4 regions of the Faecalibacillus sp. H12 genome follow, and region 1 is predicted to be linked to each of the others. Evidence: predicted binding sites of a transcription regulator. Region 1 holds the regulator's gene; each other region holds the start of a gene.

Region 1 (5,837 bases):
CATACCACTTTCACTATATTGACCACTTTGAACATAATTATGATAATAACTATTTTTATGTAAAAGTTCTAAAGCTAAAGCAAAAGTATGTTGCGCAACACTTAAAGAAGAATACCCTGCCACATTGCATACCGTAATACCACGACGATGACAATAATCTAAATCAACATTATTGACACCTGTTGCTGTAATACAAATAAGTTTTACTTTAGAAGCATATTGTAAGACTTCTTCGGTAAGTAAACATTTATTCGTAATAATGATATCTGCTTCTTTAATACGTTCAATGACTTCTTCTGGATTACTTTGTTTATAAATCGTTACTTGTCCAAATTGATTCAACTTAGAAAGATCAACATCATCTCCTAAACAAACACTATCTAAAAAGACAACGCTAGAACTCTTTTTTTTTAAAATATTTAAAATATCTTCATAAGATTTTCCTGAAAAGAATTTTCCTAAATTGATTGCTTCATTAATATCTAAAATAGAGCTTTCATGATAAATCCCTTTCATTTCATTATCTTCAAATTCAAAACTTAAATATTTATTTAAAAGACAAATCCCTAATGCTCTTGATGTCATTTCTTTATCTTTTTCAATTGTATCTAATATATTTTGAATAAAAGAAGCATCCTCTTGAACACATTTAGTAAGGGCTTCTTCTACTTCAACCCCTTCAAATAAATGATTTCTAAAACCATCATGATAAAGAAATGGTAAAACTACATCATAAACACTCATTGGAACATGCCCATACCCTTTTGTAAAGTTATATAGGATTGCAAGTCCTAAATTTTCATCTTTCATCTTATCTACTAACTTCATTTTGATCCTCCATAAATAATTTTATTTTTACACGATGTCTTTCTTGTTTTGTAAGATCATCATAGAATACAAAACAATACTTAAACGCTTGATCTTTACGATTATATTTCAATAAATTATAACTTAAATAACTGCTTTTTCTTTCTCTGGTACCTCCTCCACAAGAAGAACCTCCTGCCATAATATATGTATTTCCTTTTTTTACAACACAAGGAATATGCTTGTGTCCATGGAAAATATAACGTACATGATGTTTTTCTAACCAATACATTACATCTTGAGCATCCACAAGGGCTTTTGTCGAGTCAGCAATTTTCCCCATGAATAGTTTTTCATTCCATTTTATTTTCAAAAAATCATCTTTTCTAAGTGGCATTAAATGATGATGCATCATAGCAATCAAAGTATAATCCTCTAAATGATTAATAGATAATAACTCATCTTCAATTTCTTGTAAAAGTCTTTGCCCGACCATTCCCCTTGCTAGATTTCCTTGGGAAGTAGAATCTATTTTGATCACAATCATTTTAACATCCGGATAAACTTTAATATTTTCTCCTAGCAAATAAGCTACCACTTTTGTCTTTTGTTTTTTTAAAAGATTCAAGCCATAAACAATGACGTCATGATTCCCTAAAACAAACGTTACATCACTATGATATTTCCTTTTTAAACGATTCATAAAATGAGAAGCTGCATACATATTTTTACGATTAGGCGAATTCATTAGATCACCCGTAATCAAAAATTTAAGTTGATGATCATGAGGAAGCATATGATAAAGTTCATCTAGACTATCCTGTAATACAATAAGTCCATTGTCTGTTTTCTTTGTTCCTAAATGAAGATCACTTAGTTGTATAAAATATTGATCTTCATTTGTTTGACATTTCTTTTCAAAAATCTTATTTGTTTCTATTAGTCTAAAACATTCTTTTACTTCCTCTATGTTTTTTACAGGATAAAAAACACTTTGCTCTCCTTTAAATATAAAAACACCAGGCCAACAATCTATTTGATAAAGAGCATTTAAAAACAGATGAAAAGGTCCATATAAAGAGATATCTTCTTTCAATGCCTTTTTTATACAAAAAACGCGCATCAAATCATGATTATAACTATTATCAAAATTTTCCAAGAATTGCTGATCGATTCCCGATAATAAAATGACTTGATATTTTTCTTTTTCCTTTGCTATATATTTATGAAAATCATGTGCATAACTTGTTTTAAAAGCCGTATCATAGGTTTCAAAGTTTTTACTTCTAAAAAGTAACTCACATTCATTTTTTTGAATTTGATGTACAAATGGAAATTTTATATTTTGTTTTGTTAACCAATTTTTAAATTCTCCAAGTTGTTCGTAACTTGCATACACATTCCTAAATGACTTATTACCGTCTTTAAAAATAAAATTAAAATAGAGATTCATCAAATCATATTCATTCATGTGTGTCACCTCCCACATATTATACACAAAAAAAAGCCTAACGAATAGGCTTTTAGAATTTTAAATTTCTTGGAGTTCTTGGGAATGGTTCAACATCTCTAATATTTTGCATACCTGTTAAATACATTAAGAAACGATCGAATCCTAAACCAAATCCAGCATGTTTACATCCACCAAAACGACGTAGATCCATGTACCATTGTAATCCTTCTTTGGCCATTCCTTTTTCATCCATAATTTTTTCTAAGACATCATATCTTTCTTCACGTTGTGATCCACCAACAAGTTCACCAATTCCTGGAACAAGTAAATCACAAGCAGCTACTGTTTTACCATCATCATTTAAACGCATATAGAATGCTTTGATTTCTTTAGGGTAATCTGTTAAAAATACTGGTCCACCAACAATTTTTTCACAGATATAACGTTCGTGTTCTGAATTTAAATCCATACCCCATTCTACTTTATTTTCAAATTTAACATCTGCTTTTAATAAATAATCGATTGCTTCTGTATAAGTCATACGTTTAAAATCACTATCTCTAACTGCTTTGATACGTTTGATACATTCTTTATCAATCATGCTTTCAAAGAATTTCATTTCTTCTGGTGCATTATCTAAGACATAATCAATACAGTATTTAACCATATCTTCAATTAAATCCATATCATCTTCTAAGTCAGCAAAAGCAATTTCAGGTTCAATCATCCAGAATTCACTAGCATGTCTTGAAGTATTTGAATTTTCCGCTCTAAAGGCAGGTCCAAATGTATAAACATCACGATATGTTAAAGCAAAAGCTTCAACATGTAATTGTCCTGTAACTGTAAGATAAGCTTCTTTTCCAAAGAAATCTTTATCAAATTCTGTATTATCGATTGTTGTTGCTCTAAACATTTCTCCAGCACCTTCACCATCATTTGAAGTAATGATTGGTGTATGGACATAAACGAATCCTTGGTTTTGGAAGAATTCATGAATAGCCATTGATAAAACAGATCTTAATCTAAAGATTGCATAAAAAGTATTTGCTCTTGGTCTTAAGTGAGGAATTTCTCTCATGTATTCAAAAGAATGTCTTTTCTTTTGTAATGGGAAATCTTCATCACAAGTTCCTTCAACCACTAAATGTGTTGCTTCAATTTCAAAAGGTTGTTTTCCATCTGGTGTTAATTTTAATTTACCAGTTACTTTAACAGCACTTCCTGTAGAAATATGAGAAGCTTCTTCATAATTATCAATAATTTCATCTAAATAAACAACTTGTACATTTTTAAAATATGTTCCATCATTTAAAGCTAAAAATCCGATTTTCCCACTATTTCTATTTGTACGGATCCATCCTTGTAATTCAACATATTCAATACCATCTAATTGGTCTCTATCATTGATATATAATTCATATAATTCTCTTACTGTAATAAATTCAAACATTTTTCTCTCCCTATTCTTGATCATTTGATTTCATTTTAATTACTAATTCTTGAATAGCTACCACAACATCTACTGTTTGGACTTCAACGCCTTCTTGAACCATAAAATGACTATGCGTAAAATCTACAATTCCTTTAATGCCTAATTTCATTAAACGATCCACTGTTTCTTGAACATTTTCTGAAATCGCCAAAATAGCAATTTTACAATCACTTGGAAAAGTTTCTTCCAACTTGTCAATATGACAAATTTTCACACCAAATCTTTCCCCTTCTTTATTTTTATCCATATCATAACCACAAACAATCTTACCTACTGTATATTGCCAACGATTATATTTTAAAATGGCACTTCCTAAATTGCCAACCCCAATTAAAATAATAGGTTCATCTAATCGTAAACCTAAAACTTCACTTAAACCATCTATAAGATGTTTAACATCATAGCCTCTTCCACGTCTACCAAAATTATCCGTTTTTGATAAATATGTAAAATCACGCCTAATTGTTGTATCTTGTATTCCTGTAATTTCAAACAATTCACTCGATAAACATGTTTCTTTTCCTTCATGTTGCATTTTTCTAAGCGCTTTTAAATAAACAGGAAAACGGGACATTGTCGCTTTTGATATTTTTTTCTCCACACTAATCCCCTCCTATTGATTCTAATTCTAAATCAAGATGTGGTTTAATGCCAAGCGATAAATCACTAAACTTATTATTATCATACATAACTTTTCCTGCTAAAGCAATCATCATTGCATTATCTGTACAACATTTCATTGGTGGAAGAGACAATTGTACGTCTTCTAACATGGCAACTTGCTCTTTCATCTTTTCTCTTAAACCCCTATTAGCAGAAACCCCACCAGCTAACATAATTTCTTTAACACCATATTCTTTAGCAGCTCGAATCGTTTTATCGACCAAAACATCAACAACAACATTTTGAAAAGACGTTGCTAAATCATTTTGATTGATTTCTAAACCTTTTTGTCTATGATTATGTGCTAAATTGATTACTGCTGATTTTAAACCACTAAAACTAAAATTATAACTATCATCATCTAATGGTTTAGGTAAATGATAACTTGCCTTTCCTAAATGAGCCATTTTATCTAAAACCGGTCCTCCTGGATAAGGAAGATTTAAAACTCTTCCCACTTTATCATATGCTTCTCCAACAGCATCATCTAAAGTTTCACCAATCACTTCAAAAGAATAAGGATGTTTCATCAAAACAAGCTCTGTATGCCCACCACTGACTACAAGACATAGTGCTGGATAAACAATATCTTTTTCATAATTATTTGCATAAATATGCCCTGCAATATGGTGAACCCCAATTAATGGTTTATCATAAGCCAAAGAAAGTGTTTTAGCGACTTGTAAACCAATATGTAAAGAGCCAACAAGTCCTGGACCTTTTGTTACACAAATAGCATCAAGGTCTTCCATTTTTATATTTGCTTGTTTTAACGTTTCTTTTAAAACAACAGATACACATTCAACATGCTTACGGCTGGCAATTTCAGGGACAACACCACCATACATTGCATGTATGTCGATTTGACTTGCCACGACACTACTTAAAAATTCTCTTTGATCTTTTAAGACAGCCATCGCCATTTCATCACAACTTGATTCAATTGCTAGTAATAATGACATCTCTATCCCTCCAATTTCTTGATCATTAAATACGCATCTTCACCATTGCTATAGTATCTTTTTCTAACAGCAACATTTTTAAACCCAAATTTTTGATATAAAGCAATTGCTTTTACATTTGAAACACGTACTTCTAAATTAACATTTTGATAATGTAATTCTTCACTTTTTTCAAGAGCGTATTCCATCAGTTGGCTTGCATACCCTTGTCCTTGAAAATGTCGATCCGTCGCAATTGTTGTAATTTGACATTGATCACCTAAAAACCATAATCCTATGTATCCAATAATTTGATTTTCTTTTTCAAGAATATAATAACCCGCCATAGGGTTTTCTTTTAATTCATGTATAAAATCTTCTTCATTCCATGGTGATAAAAAAAGATCTTTTTCTAATTCTACAATTCTTTTTAAATCATCAACTTTCATTTCTCTTATTGACATATTTTTTTAGCCTC
Region 2 (5,837 bases), on a different contig from region 1:
TGATTTAGTAGCATTAGAAAAAACATTCTAGACAAATGTATTCACATTTGTCTTTTATATTATGGAGGTAAAGATGTCTAAATTATTTTTCTTTGATATAGATGGTACATTGATCGATTGTAATAAAGGGCTTTATGGTATATCAACAATAAATAGAAATTCCTTTGATCAGTTAAAACAAAAAGGTCATGATGTATTTCTAGCTACAGGTAGATGCAAATGCTTTATTACAGAAGGTGTTATGGATTATCCTTTTAGTGGATATGTCACTTGTAATGGGGGCTATGTAGAATATAAAGGAGATGCTATTTATAAAGCTGTTGTTCCAGCAAAAGCAATAGAAGAAACAATTAAATTATCTAAAGAACATCATTTTAGTTTCTATTTTGAAAGTAGCGATTATATTTATGTCTTAGATAAAAATGACCCACAACATAAAGAATTTGCTAGAGTATGGGGAATGAAAGATGAAACAATTGTTGATGATTTTGATCCACAAGAAATTGAAACATATATTGGAATGATCGTTATCAATTCAAAAGAAGATATTCCTCTTTTAGTTGAAACATTATCTCCATATTTTGATATTCAAAGACATCAAACAGGATGTTCGTTTGATTTAACATTAAAAGGTGTTTCTAAAGCTGTAGGAATCCAAAAATTAGTAGATGCACTTCATAAAGATATCAAAGATACGATTGCTTTTGGAGATGGACGCAATGATTTAGAAATGTTAGAAACTGTTGGAACAGGTGTTGCAATGGATAATGCGGTTCCTGAAGCAAAATTTGTGGCTGATGAAATATGTCCAGATGTCAATGATGATGGAATTACAACATGGTTGAAGGAACGTGACTTTATTTAAAGTGAATTTTTTTGTTATAATGACAAAGGTGATTATATGAAAGAAAAAAATTAACAATGAAAGATATAGATCATAAGCTAAGTCGTGAAATCGTAAATACGGCAAAAGCTCATGATGTATCCGTAATCAAATTAGAGCAACTTCAAAACATCCGCTCAACGACAAGAACAAGTCGAAAAAACAATCATAGCCTGCATACATGGTCGTTCTATAGACTAGCTACATTTATAGAATACAAAGCAAAACTTGCAGGCATAGAAGTTGAGTATGTAGATCCAGCATATACAAGTCAGATCTGTCCGATATGTGGAAGTGTTCATCATGCAAATGACAGAAATTATACGTGCAGATGTGGATTTCATACACATAGGGATTTATTGGGAGCAATAAATATATGCAACTCAACTGAGTATATTGGTAACAGATATACTGCCTAGAGAACTATAGGTTCTGCCCTAGGAAGGGCAATGGCATACCTCTAACTTGCACTGCGACCTATCAGAAATGAACTGGTCAGCCAACAATGTTGGCAGGTAGTAAGAATCCCCTGTCTTAGACATGGGGAGTGTCAAAACAAGAATATTTAGTGAATGTAGTATGTTAGAATGTAATAAAGATCTTGAACTTTATTATTTAGATTCTTTTAAAATAGTACATGAAAAGTAGACTCTTTATAAAAGTCTGCTTTTTAAATTACATTTTTTTGGTGTATTCTTAACAATAAAAAGAGTAAAATAGGCTTTGGAGGTGAGACTATGTTGTTGTTTGGACATAGAGGTTATAGTGATCAATATTCTGAAAATACAATGTTAGCTTTTTCAAAAGCTATTGAAAGTGGATTTGATGGTATTGAAACAGATGTGCATAAAACAAAAGATGGTGTTCTTGTTTTATGTCATGATGAAAAAATCAATCGAACAAGTGATGGAAAAGGTTATATTAAAGATATGACTTATGAAGAGCTTTGTGCATATAATTTTGGAACAAAAGAAAATCCTCAAAGAATTCCTTTGTTGAAAGAATTATTGGAATTATGTAAAGGAAAAAATGTAAAGATCAACTTAGAAATTAAAACAAATAAAATTCAATATCCAGGAATAGAACTAGAAAGCTATCAAATGATCAAAGAAATGGGGATGTTAGATCAAGTTCTCTTTTCAAGTTTTTATGTTGATTCTCTTTATAAATTAAGAGCAATCGATTCATCTTTATATTTAGGTTATCTTTTTGAAGATGATTATGAAAAAAATAAACAATTATGTTTAACACAAAAATTTCATGTACATGCACGTGAAGATTTTCTAGATGAAGATGAAATTGCACTCTTTTTAAAAGCTGGATTAGACATCAATACATGGGGTGTAAAGAACCGTTTTAGATATGCTTATTTTAAGGAAAAAGGTGTCAATATTGTTATTGCAAATAAAAATTTTAAGAAATTAAAAATGTAATCACCTACGTTATTTTTTTACATCAAACGAGCGATAATGCTTGTTTTTTGTATGTTTTTCATGTAATATGGTTGTGTACAAATGAAAAATTTCACAATAGTTATGGAGGAAATAAAATGGCAGAAAAAAAACCTGTACAACAAGCTGTCCCAACTGAAGCAGAAACTGATGCTCATGTTGATGACCTTGTAAACAAAGCTTTAAAAGCTTTAGAAGAATTTGAAGATTTTACACAAGAACAAGTAGACTACATCGTTGCTAAATGTTCTGTAGCTGGACTAGACCATCATGGTATTTTAGCTGAAGCTGCAGTTAACGAAACAGGACGTGGAGTATTTGAAGATAAAGCTGTTAAAAACTTATTTGCATGTGAATATGTTACTAACAATTTACGTCATTTAAAAACAGTAGGGATCATCAATGAAGATCCATTAACTGGTATTACTGAAATTGCTGAACCAGTGGGTGTTGTTTGTGGTATCGTTCCAACAACTAACCCAACTTCAACAGTAATTTTCAAATCATTAATCGCTTTAAAAACAAGAAACCCAATCATTTTCTCGTTCCACCCAAGCGCTCATGAAAGTTCAAAACAAGCTGCTATCGTAATTAGAGATGCTGCTATTGCTGCTGGTGCACCAGAAAACTGTATCCAATGGTTATCAATTAAATCTATGTATGCTACTAATGCATTAATGAATCACCCAGGTATTGCAACTATCTTAGCAACTGGTGGTAACGCAATGGTTAAAGCTGCATATTCATGTGGAAAACCTGCTTTAGGTGTAGGTGCTGGTAACGTACCTGCATATGTTGAAAAAACATGTGTATTACCAAGAGCTGTAAATGATATCGTATTATCAAAATCTTTCGACAATGGTATGATTTGTGCTTCTGAACAAGCAGCAATCGTTGACCAAGAAATCTACAGTGATTTCATGAAAGAAATTAAAAGATTCCATGTTTACTTTGTAAATAAAGAAGAAAAAGCTAAACTTGAAAAATTCATGTTTGGTGCAGAAGCTTATTCAGAAAATGTTGCTCAAGCTAAATTAAATCCAAATGTTGTAGGTAAACCTGCTGAATGGATTGCTGAACAAGCTGGATTCAAAGTGCCTGCTGAAACACAAATTATCTGTGCTGAATGTAAAGAAGTAGGACCAAATGAACCATTAACTAGAGAAAAATTATCTCCAGTATTAGCTATCTTAAAAGCTAAAAGCACTGATGATGGTATCGCTAAAGCAGCTGCAATGGTTGAATTTAATGGTTTAGGTCACTCTGCTGCAATTCATACAGAAGATCATGAAATTTCTAAAAAATTCGGTCATGCATGTAAAGCAATCCGTATCATTGAAAACGCTCCATCAACATTCGGTGGTATTGGATCAGTATATAATGCATTCATTCCATCATTAACATTAGGTTGTGGTTCTTACGGACATAACTCAGTATCTAACAACGTAAGTGCTGTTAACTTAATCAATATTAAGAGAATAGGGAGACGTAATAACAATATGCAATGGGTTAAACTTCCTCCAAAAGTATACTTTGAAAAGAATTCAATTAGATACTTAAGAGATATGAAACATATGGAAAAAGCCATGATCGTTACTGATAGAAGTATGGTAAATCTTGGTTATGTTGAAAAAATCGAAGACGTTATTAGAAGAAGACGTAATCATGTAGATATCGAATTATTCTTTGATGTTGAACCAGATCCAAGTATTGATACTGTAAGAGAAGGGGTAGAATTAATGAGAAAATTCGAACCTGATTGTATCATTGCTTTAGGTGGGGGATCATCAATGGATGCTGCTAAAGTTATGTGGTTAATGTATGAAAACCCAGAAGTTAACTTTGATGATATCAAACAAAAATTCATGGATATCAGAAAACGTGCTTTCAAATTCCCTGAATTAGGTAAAAAAGCAAAAATGATCTGTATCCCAACTACATCAGGAACTGGATCAGAAGTTACTCCTTTCGCAGTTATCACTGATAAGAAAGAAAACAAAAAATATCCATTAACTGACTATGCTTTAACACCAACTATCGCTATCGTTGACCCTGAATTCGTAATGTCATTACCAGGAGCAATCGCTGCTGATACAGGTATCGACGTATTAACTCATGCGGTTGAAGCTTATGTTTCAATCTTAGCATCTGACTTTACTGATGGATGGGCTAAACAAGCTGTTAAATTAGTATTTGAATACTTAGAAGAATCAGTTAAGAAAGGTACTCCAATTGCTAGAGAAAAAATGCATAATGCTGCAACTATCGCAGGTATGGCATTCGCAAATGCATTCTTAGGAATGAACCACTCATTAGCTCATAAGATTGGTGGAGAATGGCATATTCCTCATGGTAGAACAAATGGTATCTTATTACCACACGTAATTAGATATAACGGAACTATTCCAACTAAATTAAATATCTGGCCAAAAATTGAAAACTATAAAGCTGATGTTAAATTCATGGAATTAGCTCAATTAATTGGATTAAATCCTAAAACTCCAGCTGAAGGTGTTGAAATGTTCGCTGATGCTTGTGAAGAATTATGTCACAAAGTAGGTGTTGCATCTAACGTAGAATCTCAAGGTATCTCAAGAGAAGCTTGGGAAGAATCAGTTCATAGAATTGCTATGAATGCTTACGAAGATCAATGTACACCAGCTAACCCTAGAATGCCTATGGTTAAAGATATGGAAGATATCTTACGTAAAATTTACGATTACAAAAATAAATTTGATAAATAATAGTTAAGGTAGGCATGTCCTACCTTTTCTTTTACCTTAAGAGAAAGTTCATAATGAATTCATATAGAATTGTTATATTAATCATGTCAGATGAAGACAATATAATAAACAAGTATAAGTGACCCCTCTCCCAAAAAATCACTTATACGCAAGGAAAGGAACGGTGTTCCTTTTTTTGTGTAAAAATAATAAATTTATTATTGCAATAAATATTTAATATTGTTAGAATAAGAAAGGGCAATACAGTGTCTTCCATAGGAAGGCACTTTTTATTTTTATAGATACTAGAGGAGGATAAAAAATGGCTAAATACATATTTGTAACAGGTGGAGTTGTGTCTGGTCTTGGTAAAGGGTTAACAGCTGCATCTTTAGGAAGAATTTTAAAACAAAGAGGACAAAAAGTCTTCATGCAAAAATTAGATCCATATATTAACGTTGATCCAGGAACAATGTCACCTTATCAACATGGGGAAGTATTTGTTACTGCAGATGGGGCAGAAACAGACTTAGACTTAGGACATTATGAAAGATTTATTGATGAACAATTAAATAAAAACTCATCAATTACAACAGGTAGAATTTATAGTAACGTTATTTCAAAAGAAAGACGTGGAGATTATTTAGGAGCTACTGTACAAGTTGTTCCTCATATTACAAATGAAATTAAAGAAAGAATTTATGCAGCGGCACGTAGTTCTAAAGCAGATATCGTCATTACTGAAATTGGTGGAACAACAGGAGATATCGAAAGTTTACC
Region 3 (5,837 bases), on a different contig from region 1:
AAATGAAACAGAAAAAAATATTTGATAAAGTTATGAAAATATTTGCAGTTATGGTGTTTATTTTATCTATGTGTTTTTCACAAAAATATGCAAATAATGTCGAAGCATGGGATAATAGTACACCTCATGAATTTACACGTATTAAACAAATTGATTATCCATGGTGGTGGTCTTCTAAAATAGCTAGTGCGAAAAAATGGTCCACTTATATGTGTAAATATGATAATAAATATGCTTATTGTTTAGAAGCAAGTAAAAAATCACCATCAGCTGGAAAATACCCAGCTCAAGTGATTGAAAATAATGAGGCTGTAAGAAAAATTCTTTATTACGGATTTGGAGGACCAGGCTATGATCAAGCAATTAAAGAAATGTATACAGTTGAATTAAATTCTTGTGTTCCTGATGATTTTGGGGAAAAGCATGGTAACTTTGATGATGGTGCTTATTTGTTTACCCATATTTGGCTTTCTTATGCTTATGGCGGAGATTTAATGGGGTTAAACTTAAAAGATTTCAATGCTAAATGGCCAAATGCAGATGGTAATAGTGGTTATGGAGATAATATTTTATGGGGCTATAACTGGCTTATGAATCAACCTGATATTGGTTATGCTTATTTTAGCCCAAGTCAAGATGGTGGAGTTACAGCCTCTTTTAAGGCTGAATTTGATAAGGTAAATAAACTTCAAAAAACAAATACTGTTAAATTAGAAGGAACAAGTCATTCTACCATTCAAGTTCCTTTACAAAATAATGTTACACTATATAACGTAACAAAAGGAACGATGCAAACAGGAGGGACGGCAACTGTAAATGGTGGAGAAAGTTTCTATTTAACAGCACCATGTAAAAATAGTCCAGAAAATTATAAGTCAGGAAATATTGCGGGAAAAGGTTGTGAAATGTTTACTGCATTAGCTATTAAAGATGGTGCAGAAGGAACACAAACAGAAGGTTCATGGAATTTAGATCCTGATGGAAATAAATTAAAATATGAAGTTGAATGGTTGGATTTTGGAGCGTTACGCCTTTCTAAGGTAGATAATACTTCTGAATTTCAAAAAAATTCTAAATTTAGATTAATTTCAACTTCTTATACAGGATATGATGAAACTTTTGAAGTCACAAAAGATGAAAATGGAGATTATGAATTATTTATTGATTATTTACCTGTAGGAACTTATTCACTTACTGAGATTGAATGTGAAGATCACTTTGCACCTGTTGTTGCTAAATGGCAAGTGACAATTGTAAAAGATAAGACAACAAAGAAAATTGTTGTAAATACATTAAGACCAACAGGAACATTAAAACTTCAAAAGAAACTTGAAGACGCACGTCAGGGAGCTGTTGATCTTGCAGATAAAGATATTAAAAAAACAAAATATAAAGTTGTAGCAATGAATGATATTGTTGATACAGTATCCTTGAAAAAATTATATTCTAAAGGGGAAATAATTACTTTAGGAAGTGGAAAATGTATTGTTGATACAAATGATGGTCAAATGATTACTTATTCAAATGGTGTACAAGTTTCAAAAGGAATAATGAATGAAGAAGGAATTATTTCTGTAGATGAAAATGGTCAATTAGAAATGACAGGAATTCCTCTTGGAAAATATCAAGTTGTTGAAGTTTCATGCCCTCAAGGTTATGTTTTAGATTCTACACCTTATGATTTTGAAATTACACAAAAAGATCATACAACAACAATTTATACAACCTCTCATGAACAAACAAATCAAATTACTAAGACAACATTTACTAAAACCGATGTTACTGGTGATCAAGAAGTTAGTGGTGCTAAAATGTCTATTACGGATTTAGAGGGAAAAGTTATTGATGAATGGATTTCATCTAATAAGGCCCATGAAATAGATGGATTAGAAAGTGGAAAAACTTATTATTTAAATGAGGATACAAGTCCAGCAGGATATGTAAAAGCAACGAAAATTGAATTTAAAGTCAATGAAGATGGAAAAATTCAAAAAGTAAATATGAAAGATAAAGTTGTAACGATTTCTAAAGTAACTTTAGGTGGTGAAGAAATTCAAGGAGCTTTATTACAAGTAATAGATGAGGAAGGGAATACAGTTGATCAATGGTATAGTGATGGAAATGAACATCCTGTAAGTGGGTTAGAAGAAGGAAAAACGTATACTTTACACGAAGATTTAGCACCTTTAGGATTTAATTTAGTAAATGATATATCTTTTACAGTTTCTTATGAAAAAGAAAATCAAAAAATAGAAATGATTGATACTTTTGTTAAAGTTTATAAACAAAAAGAAGATGGTAATTTGTTAAAAGGAGCACAGCTTACAGTTGTTTCTACAAAAACAAAAAATAGAATTGATCAATGGATTACAGGACAACATATTTTTGATATTAATGATGTTATGAAGAAAAAAATATTAAAAGGGGATATGTGTCAAGGTAAAAATGAAGAAGGTATTGAATACAAAGTTGTTTCCCAATTAAAATCAAATGATTATTTTTTAATGTTGAAAGATGGAGAAGATGTGACATATTATTGTATAGATATTCAAGGAGATGAGACAGCCCACTTAATACAAGGACTTAATAGTGGGGAAAAATATATTTTAAGAGAAACATTGACACCTTGTGGATATGCAACAGCTAAAGAACAAATTTTTGAAATAAGAGAAAAGAATATTGTTTTAAAAGTTGTTGATGAAGATATTAAAGTGGATATTTCTAAAAAAGACATAACAAATAAAAAAGAATTGTCTGGAGCTCATTTACAAGTGAAAAATGAAGATGGAGAAGTTCTTGATTCTTGGATTTCAACTGATCAAGAACACCGCATTTGTCATTTGGAAGTTGGTAAAAAATATATTTTAGAAGAAACAATGGCACCTTATGGTTATGAAAAGAGTGAAAAAGTCGAATTTGTGATTAAAGATACTGGAGAAATACAAAAAGTCATCATGTATGATCAACCAATTATTCAAGCAATTAAAACAGGTGATAGTTCAAAGTTGAATTATTTTATAATGCTTGGTGCTTTAAGTGGAATTTGTATTTTTTTATGTAGAAAAAGGGATGTTAAATCCCCTAAATCTAAATGATTTCATCAATAAGACCATATTCTAAAGCTTCTAATGGATCTAAGTAGTAATCACGATCACAATCATGAATGATTTTTTCTAATGATTGTTTAGAATTTTCGCTTAAAATAAGTGAAAGTTTTTTCTTTTGTTTGCATATTCTTTTGGCGTTTATTTCAATATCACTTGCTTGTCCTTCTAAAGAGGCAAGAGGTTGATGTATCATTATTTCACTATTTTTTAATGCACATCTTTTTCCTTTGGAACCTGCACTTAAAAGAATAGAAGCCATACTTGCTGCCATGCCACAACAAATTGTGCTGACATCACATGAAACAAAGTTCATTGTATCAAAAATTGCTAGTCCTGCAGAAACACTACCGCCAGGTGAATTGATATACATGTAAATATCATTTTTATTATCTTGTGCTTCTAAATAAAGTAATTGACCAATAATTGAACTTGCCATGGCATCGTCGATAGTTCCTGTAAGTAGAATAATTCTTTCTTCTAAAAGTTTGGAATAGATATCGTAGGCATATTGATGATTTTTATCTTTTTCTATAACGGTTGGTATTAGATGCATAAAATAACCTCCATATGTAATTATAGAAATTAATAATAAAAATTATTCTTTGCGCTGATGAAATAAGTAAAAATTTTTTTAAAAAAATAGTAGAAAATAGTGTAAGCGCTAACGATATGATGAAATGGGAATTATTAGAAAAATAAAGGAAAAATTAATGCATCTTATACAAGAAATCAACGTTGTAATAGTTGCTTTTGTGAAGTTTTTGACTTATAATAATGGCATAAAAGCTATTTACAAGGAGGAATATTAATAAAATGGCAGTAAAAGTAGCAATTAACGGATTTGGACGTATCGGACGTCTAGCATTCAGACAAATGTTTAATGCAGAAGGATATGAAGTTGTAGCAATCAACGATTTAACTAATCCTAAAATGTTAGCACACTTATTAAAATATGATTCAGCACAAGGTAAATATGCATTAGCTGATACAGTAGAAGCTGGTGAAGATTCAATCACAGTTGATGGAAAAGAAATCAAAATCTACGCTAAAGCTAACGCAGCTGAATTACCATGGGGAGAAATCGGTGTAGACGTAGTATTAGAATGTACTGGGTTCTATGTATCTAAAGCTAAATCTCAAGCTCATATCGATGCTGGAGCTAAAAAAGTTGTTATCTCAGCACCTGCTGGAAATGACTTACCAACAATCGTATTCGGTGTAAACGAAGGTACTTTAAAAGCTTCTGACACTATCATCTCAGCAGCTTCATGTACAACTAACTGTTTAGCACCAATGGCTAACGCTTTAAATAATTTAGCACCAATCAAATCTGGTATCATGTTAACAGTACATGCTTACACTGGAGATCAAATGGTATTAGATGGACCTCATAGAAAAGGTGACTTAAGAAGAGCTCGTGCAGCTGCAGTTAACATCGTTCCTAACTCAACAGGTGCTGCAAAAGCAATCGGATTAGTAATCCCAGAATTAAATGGTAAATTAATTGGTTCTGCACAACGTGTACCAGTTCCAACTGGATCTACAACTATCTTAACTTCAGTTGTTGAAGGTGAAGTTACAGTTGAAGAAGTAAATGCAGCTATGAAAGCAGCAACTACTCCATCATTCGGATATACTGAAGAACCATTAGTATCTTCTGATATCGTAGGAATCACTTACGGATCATTATTCGATGCAACTCAAACTATGGTTAAACCATTAGACAACGGAACTACAGAAGTTCAAACAGTTGCTTGGTATGACAACGAAAACTCATACACTTCTAACATGGTTAGAACTATTAAATATTTTGCTGAATTAGCTTAATCTAGCGAAAATATGCTAAATAAAAAAGGGTTTCAAGATAGAAGAAGCCCTTTTTTGTTCTTTAACTCGTAAATCAATTTTGATTTACGAGTTTTTTCTTTTATAGAGAATATTTTGTAAAACAATAAAAAACAATAATTCTAATGTATAATTAGATAAATACTATTCTTATTGAAATATATGATTTGTTAATAAGATAAGTGTATTGTTTAAAATGTAAAAGAAGTAAAAGATATGTAACTAAGAAAATTTAAAGAGATTGTTATTAAATTTATGTAAATAGGGTATTTTATTGAATTATTTTACAATAAGTATTGACTGTGGAGCCACTCCATAGTGTTCAATGATGTTGAAAGGAGGAAAGGTAATATGAAAACAAATGAATTAGAAAAAGAAATAGGCCTTTCAAAGTATACAATTCGATATTATGAAAAGGAGGGGCTTATTCAACCTAAAAGGGAGGAAAATGGTTATCGTGATTATGATGATGAAACAGTCCAAAAATTGAAAATTATTAAATTTTTGAGAAATCTACAAATTTCTGTTGATGATATCAAGGCGATATTAGAAGGTGAATTGGATTTTAGGCATTGTTTAAAAATCAATCAAGTGAACATGCAAAAACAAATAGAAAGTATGAATGAAATCAAAGATACAATAGATGATTACTATGATAAAGATTTACCTTTAATAGAAGAATTAAGTGAAATTAAAAATAATAATAATAAAATGGGGTTAGGCTTTCGAAAAACTACTTCAACAGTTTCATTAGGAAGAAAAATTACACCAGAACTTGCAAGAAGACAATTAATTATTACTTTTATAGGGGCTATTGTAGTTGCTGGGTCATTTGCTAGAATGCCATATGATTTAGGCAATATGAGAATTTTAGTAGGTATATTA
Region 4 (5,837 bases), on a different contig from region 1:
GATTTTCTTGTCTTAATTGATTAATTAAACAAAGTCCTTCAATCGATTTAACACGACTTAAGGCAACATAGAGTTGGCCATTATCAAATGAATAAGGAATAAGATTGACTTGATCATAAGTTTGACCTTGGCTTTTATGCATTGTAATAGCGTAAGCAAGTTTTAAAGGAATTTGATAAAAAGCACCTACTTTTTCTTTAGATAAATGATTATCTTCAATATCTCCTTCTTTTCTTTTAGAAAGTACATAGTTTTCTATGGCCCATTCATGATAACCAAAGGTTACAAGTGTTTTATTTGTATCTAAGAGAACGGTAACACTTTCATCTTCTAATTTATAAACTTTTCCAAATGAACCATTTTGATAAAGATTTTGTTCTGTATCGTTAATTAAAACCATCACACGAGCACCAATTTTTAAATGAAGTTCATCTAGAGTAGGTTTATCAGAATTTTTAACATCACCAACAATTCTTGAATGATAGACTTTAGCTTTGTAAGGTATTTTAGAAAGTCTATCATGATTGATTTGTTCAGCTTTTCTATTAGTTGCTGTAAGAATAATACCATTTTCAAAAAGAGTCTTTTGACAATGCGTATTAAAATAATGAACACATGAATAATCACCAATACGTGCTTTATTCAGTTCATGAATAAATTCAGGATTCTTTTGTCGTATGACTTGTTTTAATTCAACTGTTTGAAAATTTAAATCTTGTCAGTTTGTTGATTCAAAAGCATAACCTTTATGATAATTTTCATAAATTTCTTTTAATACTTCTAAATCATTATCTGTAGTAACAGGAGGTAGTTGGAAAAAGTCTCCAACAACGACGATTTGTTTACGAGATAATGAGTTTTCTTCTGCTTTCATAATTGTTCTTACAACAAAATCAAATAGATCAATACGACACATACTGATTTCATCAATAATAATAATATCACTTTCTTTTACCACTTGAGGAACTTTTTTAATATGTTTAACTACTTGAGGCTCTGGAGATACTTGAAAACAACGATGGATGGTAACACCTTGAATATTAATAGCAGCAATACCGGTAGGAGCACAAACAATAACATTTTTATTTTGTTTTTCCATTTCATTAATAAAAAGTTGTAAAACAAAAGATTTACCAGTACCTGCGCCACCTGTTAAAAAAACATTATTTCCAGATAATAATTGTTGATAAGTAAGCGCCAAATAAAATAGTGTATTTAAAAAAGTCGATTGAATTGATATAATAATCAATTTAGTCGGCTTTTATTTCAAATTCTTCTTTTATCTCTTCACTCCATGGTAAGAACCAGTCCAGTCTTCCTGGATCTTCAACCAGATTTTGTTGAGGTAAATAATCCAGGATGAATTCAATATAATCGTATGGATTAAGTTTATTGGATTTAGCTGTTTCAATCAGGCTGAATACTGCTGCACTTGCTTCAGCTCCTTTAGTAGAAGTTGAAAACAGCCAGTTCTTTCGACCAACTGTAAATGGTCTGATTGTACGTTCATATAATGAATTTGTCATAGGTACAAGACCATCTTCTAAAAATGAACGCAGTCCTGCCTCGTAATTCAAGGCATATTGTATAGCCCTTCCTGTTTTAGAAGCAGTTAACACCTTGTTTTGGTTATATTTGCACCATGAAAAGAAGTCATCAACTAATGGCTTTGATTTTTCTTGACGTATTTTTGCCTTTTTATCAGGTGATAATGTTTCGATTTGTTTTTCTATCGCAAACAGTCTGGCTATTTTTTCAACAGCTGTATTTGCGAGGGTATCTGATGCATTCTTCATATCTACAGGCAAAGCATCATAGAATTTCCTTCTGGCATGTGCCCAACAGTAAGCATTAGTCACACCATCTATATGGTTATATCCATAATAACCATCAGTGATGATAGTACCACCAAATCCTTTCAAAAATTCTTGAGGATTGGTTGCTTTTCTGTCAGGTCTGTAATCAAATATCTTAACAGGTCTTTTGCTTTCTTTGATACTTGAATATACCCACATGTACGATTTGGAAGTAGCCTTCTTACCTGGTTCATTCAATACCTGAACTGGCGTTTCATCACAATGTATGTGTGATTCCTTCATCATCAGTTCGTGCATCCTGTTCACCAATGGAATGAAATATTCCTTGGTGGCAATAATGATCCAGTTGGCCATGGTCGTTCTTGACAGCTCCATTCCTAATCGTTTCCATTCTGATTCCTGTCTGTATAAAGGCATATGATTTACATATTTATCGATAATCACTTGTGACAGTACACTTGGCGATGTATATGAATGTGGAACAACTGGTTGAGGTGTTCCTGCTTTAAGCATTACTGCCTTTCCTTTTTTTCTGCAGTTTCGACATTCATATGTTTTTCGATAAATATCTTTTACATAGAGTTTGGCTGGTTCATAAATAACTTCATGTCTTACAAACTCTTCACCCACATAAGATAGTTTAGAGCCACATTCCTCACATACTCTGTCTTTTTCATCAATATCATAAACTTTTTTTACATGTTTAAGATTGTCTAATTTGATATCAATTTTCCCTTTTTGTTTCTTTTTGGCTCTGGTATATGAGATATCTTCAAGCAGTTCAGGTTCACATTCATTTTCTGCTTCATCAAAAAGAGAAAGCTGATCCATAGAATGTGTTATCTTTTCACTCTTGGTACCAAACAGCTTTCTCTTTAAATAGGCATTTTCTTCACGCAAAAGTTCATTGTTGTTTTTTAAGTATTCATTTTCAGCTTTCAAACTGTCAATCGTACTGTTCAAAGATGCAATCGTAGCTTTCAATTCTTCAATAGAATGTGACAGGTTAGCCATTATCAAAGCTAAATTTTCAACTGTATCAGCCATCAAAAGCACCTCCATTTCATACATCTATTATACCATAAACAGGCATATCTTCCTATGAAATCAAGGCTTTACAGTACAACTTGTGGATAACTTTTCTGAATGGTTTTGGGCTGTACGATAGAGAGTCCTTCAAGCAGCCACCTGAACTGTTGAGAAGTTATTTCGAGTGCTTCTGATTCATCTCTGGGCCATTTAAATTTACCATTTTCAAGTCTTTTATAAAGTAATACAAAACCATCACCTTCCCAATACAGAGCCTTCATGGTCCTTGTATTTCTACCACAAAACAGAAACACAGAATTAGAAAAAGGATCAAGCTTGAAATTCTGTTGAACGATAGCTGAAAGACCATCGATCTGTTTGCGCATATCTGTATAGCCAACAGCTATATAGATATGTTCTGCTTTTGAAATATCACCAATCATAACAGCGACTTCAAAAGAGGCTCAATACTTTGGTAAGGCGTATCTGAATCAAGTTCAATTTTAATGCTTCCCTTGATAATGATAATCTTTTCATTATTGTGAGGTTGCTTTTCAACAGAAACAAAGGACACTTCATTCTTGTAGTTGTTTTCATTTATCTGATCACATAAAATATTTCTGATTTTTTGTTGATAATTATAATAAGTCGACGGCTTGATATTGTTTTTGTCACAGAAATCTTTGACAGATAAACCACTTTCCTTGCATTCTTTGATTTTAAAATACCAAAATTTATATTTTTCATTTTCGGTAAGTTCCTGTACTGTCATATAGTCTCTCTTCCTTTCCATATAGTTTTTGGAGAATATAAAAACTACAATATAGTTTATGGAGTCTCCACATTCTATATTGTAGTTCTTAAAATTCTATATTTTTATCCACTATTTTATTTGGCGCTTACGTTGATAAGCTTTATATTGATCTTTACTTAATGATATTTTATCTTTATTTTGTTTTCTTTGATTTGTTGTTTCTTGTTTTGAATGTAATGAACTTTTTTGATTATTTTGTTTTAAATAGGCTAAAGCTTCTTTTTTAGAATCAAAGCTTTTGAATTTAGCATCTTTAAAATGATCGACTTCTTTTTGACATTCTTCCCAAGTGTTATAAATACCAGGATGTCTTCCTTTTTTTACAGCATAATATTTCATGATATCACTCCTTGTTTCTATTATGACATATTTATAGCTTTTTGTAATGGGATAAAAATGATATAAAACTTGTGAAATGTTACACATAGCCTTATGTGTAACTTGTTTTTATTTTCACATGATACTAAAATATGTGTAGTTAGAAAAGAGGAGATTTAATTATGGCAAACAGATTTGTATTAAATGAAACAAGTTATCATGGAAAAGGAGCAATTGAATCAATTCCTGAAGAAGCAAAAGCAAGAGGATTCAAAAAAGCTTTAGTATGTTCAGATCCAGACTTAGTAAAATTTGGAGTAACAGCAAAAGTTACTGATTTATTAGATAAAGCAGGATTAGCTTATGAACTATATTCTAATATCAAACCGAATCCAACAATTGAAAATGTTCAACAAGGTGTTAAAGCATTACATGATGCTGGAGCAGATTATATGATTGCTATTGGTGGTGGTTCATCAATGGATACAGCAAAAGCAGTAGGTATCATTGATAAAAACCCTGAATTTGCTGATGTAAGAAGCCTAGAAGGTGTTGCACCAACTAAAAATCCTTGTACACCAATCTTTGCAGTTCCTACAACAGCTGGTACTGCTGCTGAAGTAACAATCAACTATGTAATCACAGATGTTGAAAAAGATCGTAAAATGGTATGTGTAGACGTACATGATATTCCAGTTGTAGCATTCGTTGACCCAGATATGATGTCATCAATGCCTAAAGGATTAACTGCTGCTACAGGTATGGATGCCTTAACTCATGCTATCGAAGGTTATATTACTAAAGGTGCTTGGGAAATGTCAGATATGTTCCATATCAAAGCTATCGAAATTATTTCTAAATCATTAAGAGGTGCAGTAGAAAATACGCCTGAAGGTAGAGAAGGTATGGCTTTAGGTCAATATGTTGCAGGTATGGGATTCTCTAACGTAGGTTTAGGATTAGTTCACTCAATGGCTCATCCACTTGGAGCTTTATATGATACACCTCATGGTGTTGCTAATGCTATCATCTTACCAACAGTTATGGAATATAATGCACCATATACTGGTGAAAAATATAAAGACATTGCAGAAGCAATGGGTGTAGATACTACTGGTATGTCTCAAGAAGAATATCGTAAAGCAGCTGTAGATGCAGTTAAACAATTATCTAAAGATGTTGGTATTCCAGCTGACTTAAAAGAAATCGTTAAAGAAGAAGATTTACAATTCTTAAGTGAATCTGCTTTAGCAGATGCTTGCTGTCCAGGTAACCCAAGAGATACAAGTGTAGAAGAAATCAAAGAATTATATAAATCATTATTATAATAATAAAACAGTCCTCAATGAGGGCTGTTTTTTTGTTTTAAAATTTAAAAAAAGAAAATTTTGTTATTAATTTCACAATAAAGTTGACTTTTTATGAGGTTTCAATATAATTCTTTTTACATGTTAAAAAGGGGAAATTCGATGGAAAAAAATAAAAAATCAAGTTTTTCAGGCCGTTTAGGATATGTTATGGCGGTTGCTGGTTCGGCTGTTGGATTAGGAAACATTTGGCGTTTTCCATATCTTGCGGCTAAATATGGTGGAGGTACTTTTTTATTTACTTACGTTATTTTAGCGTTAACAGTTGGTTTTGCTTTACTTGTAAGTGAAACAGCATTAGGAAGAAAGACCGGAAACAATCCAATCAAAGCATATAAAATCTTAGGAGCAAAAAAATTAAAGATTGGTGGTTGGTTGAATTCAATTATTCCAATGTTGATAGTTCCTTATTACTGTGTTGTTGGTGGTTGGGTATGTAAATACTTATTTGAATATTTAAGAGGATCAAGTCATATCTTGACACAAGATACC

What was found. The regulator Rex, encoded in region 1, represses fermentation and respiration genes when NADH is low (regulators of the CRP and FNR family bind a similar motif). The targets are predictions, from matches to a motif close to GTGAANNNNTTCAC.
Region 2: a site for Rex is predicted at 2,398-2,411, ahead of adhE (bifunctional acetaldehyde-CoA/alcohol dehydrogenase). Genes of this name have one in related genera too.
Region 3: a site for Rex is predicted at 3,860-3,873, ahead of gap (type I glyceraldehyde-3-phosphate dehydrogenase). Genes of this name have one in related genera too.
Region 4: a site for Rex is predicted at 4,071-4,084, ahead of fucO (lactaldehyde reductase). Genes of this name have one in related genera too.

Annotation. Positions count from the first base shown of each region.
Region 1 covers NZ_JABWDK010000002.1:319,139-324,975, reverse strand. The annotation lists gene HUU89_RS04665 (D-2-hydroxyacid dehydrogenase) at 1-828, opposite strand, end outside; gene HUU89_RS04660 (metallophosphoesterase family protein) at 812-2,278, opposite strand; gene asnS (asparagine--tRNA ligase) at 2,331-3,713, opposite strand; gene HUU89_RS04650 (redox-sensing transcriptional repressor Rex) at 3,724-4,356, opposite strand; gene tsaD (tRNA (adenosine(37)-N6)-threonylcarbamoyltransferase complex transferase subunit TsaD) at 4,358-5,380, opposite strand; gene rimI (ribosomal protein S18-alanine N-acetyltransferase) at 5,383-5,823, opposite strand; gene tsaB (tRNA (adenosine(37)-N6)-threonylcarbamoyltransferase complex dimerization subunit type 1 TsaB) at 5,814-5,837, opposite strand, start outside.
Region 2 covers NZ_JABWDK010000010.1:49,356-55,192, forward strand. The annotation lists gene nusG (transcription termination/antitermination protein NusG) at 1-31, shown strand, start outside; gene HUU89_RS08470 (Cof-type HAD-IIB family hydrolase) at 74-865, shown strand; partial or broken gene HUU89_RS08475 (RNA-guided endonuclease TnpB family protein) at 910-1,302, shown strand; gene HUU89_RS08480 (glycerophosphodiester phosphodiesterase family protein) at 1,621-2,316, shown strand; gene adhE (bifunctional acetaldehyde-CoA/alcohol dehydrogenase) at 2,433-5,078, shown strand; gene HUU89_RS08490 (CTP synthase) at 5,380-5,837, shown strand, end outside.
Region 3 covers NZ_JABWDK010000010.1:66,680-72,516, forward strand. The annotation lists gene HUU89_RS08545 (SpaA isopeptide-forming pilin-related protein) at 3-3,095, shown strand; gene HUU89_RS08550 (ATP-dependent Clp protease proteolytic subunit) at 3,088-3,660, opposite strand; gene gap (type I glyceraldehyde-3-phosphate dehydrogenase) at 3,921-4,934, shown strand; gene HUU89_RS08560 (MerR family transcriptional regulator) at 5,304-5,837, shown strand, end outside.
Region 4 covers NZ_JABWDK010000018.1:16,000-21,836, forward strand. The annotation lists gene HUU89_RS10610 (helicase C-terminal domain-containing protein) at 1-400, opposite strand, end outside; gene HUU89_RS10615 (AAA family ATPase) at 719-1,249, opposite strand; gene tnpC (IS66 family transposase) at 1,251-2,831, opposite strand; gene tnpB (IS66 family insertion sequence element accessory protein TnpB) at 2,933-3,289, opposite strand; gene tnpA (IS66 family insertion sequence element accessory protein TnpA) at 3,286-3,618, opposite strand; gene HUU89_RS10635 (RNase H1/viroplasmin domain-containing protein) at 3,730-3,999, opposite strand; gene fucO (lactaldehyde reductase) at 4,161-5,306, shown strand; gene HUU89_RS10645 (sodium-dependent transporter) at 5,448-5,837, shown strand, end outside.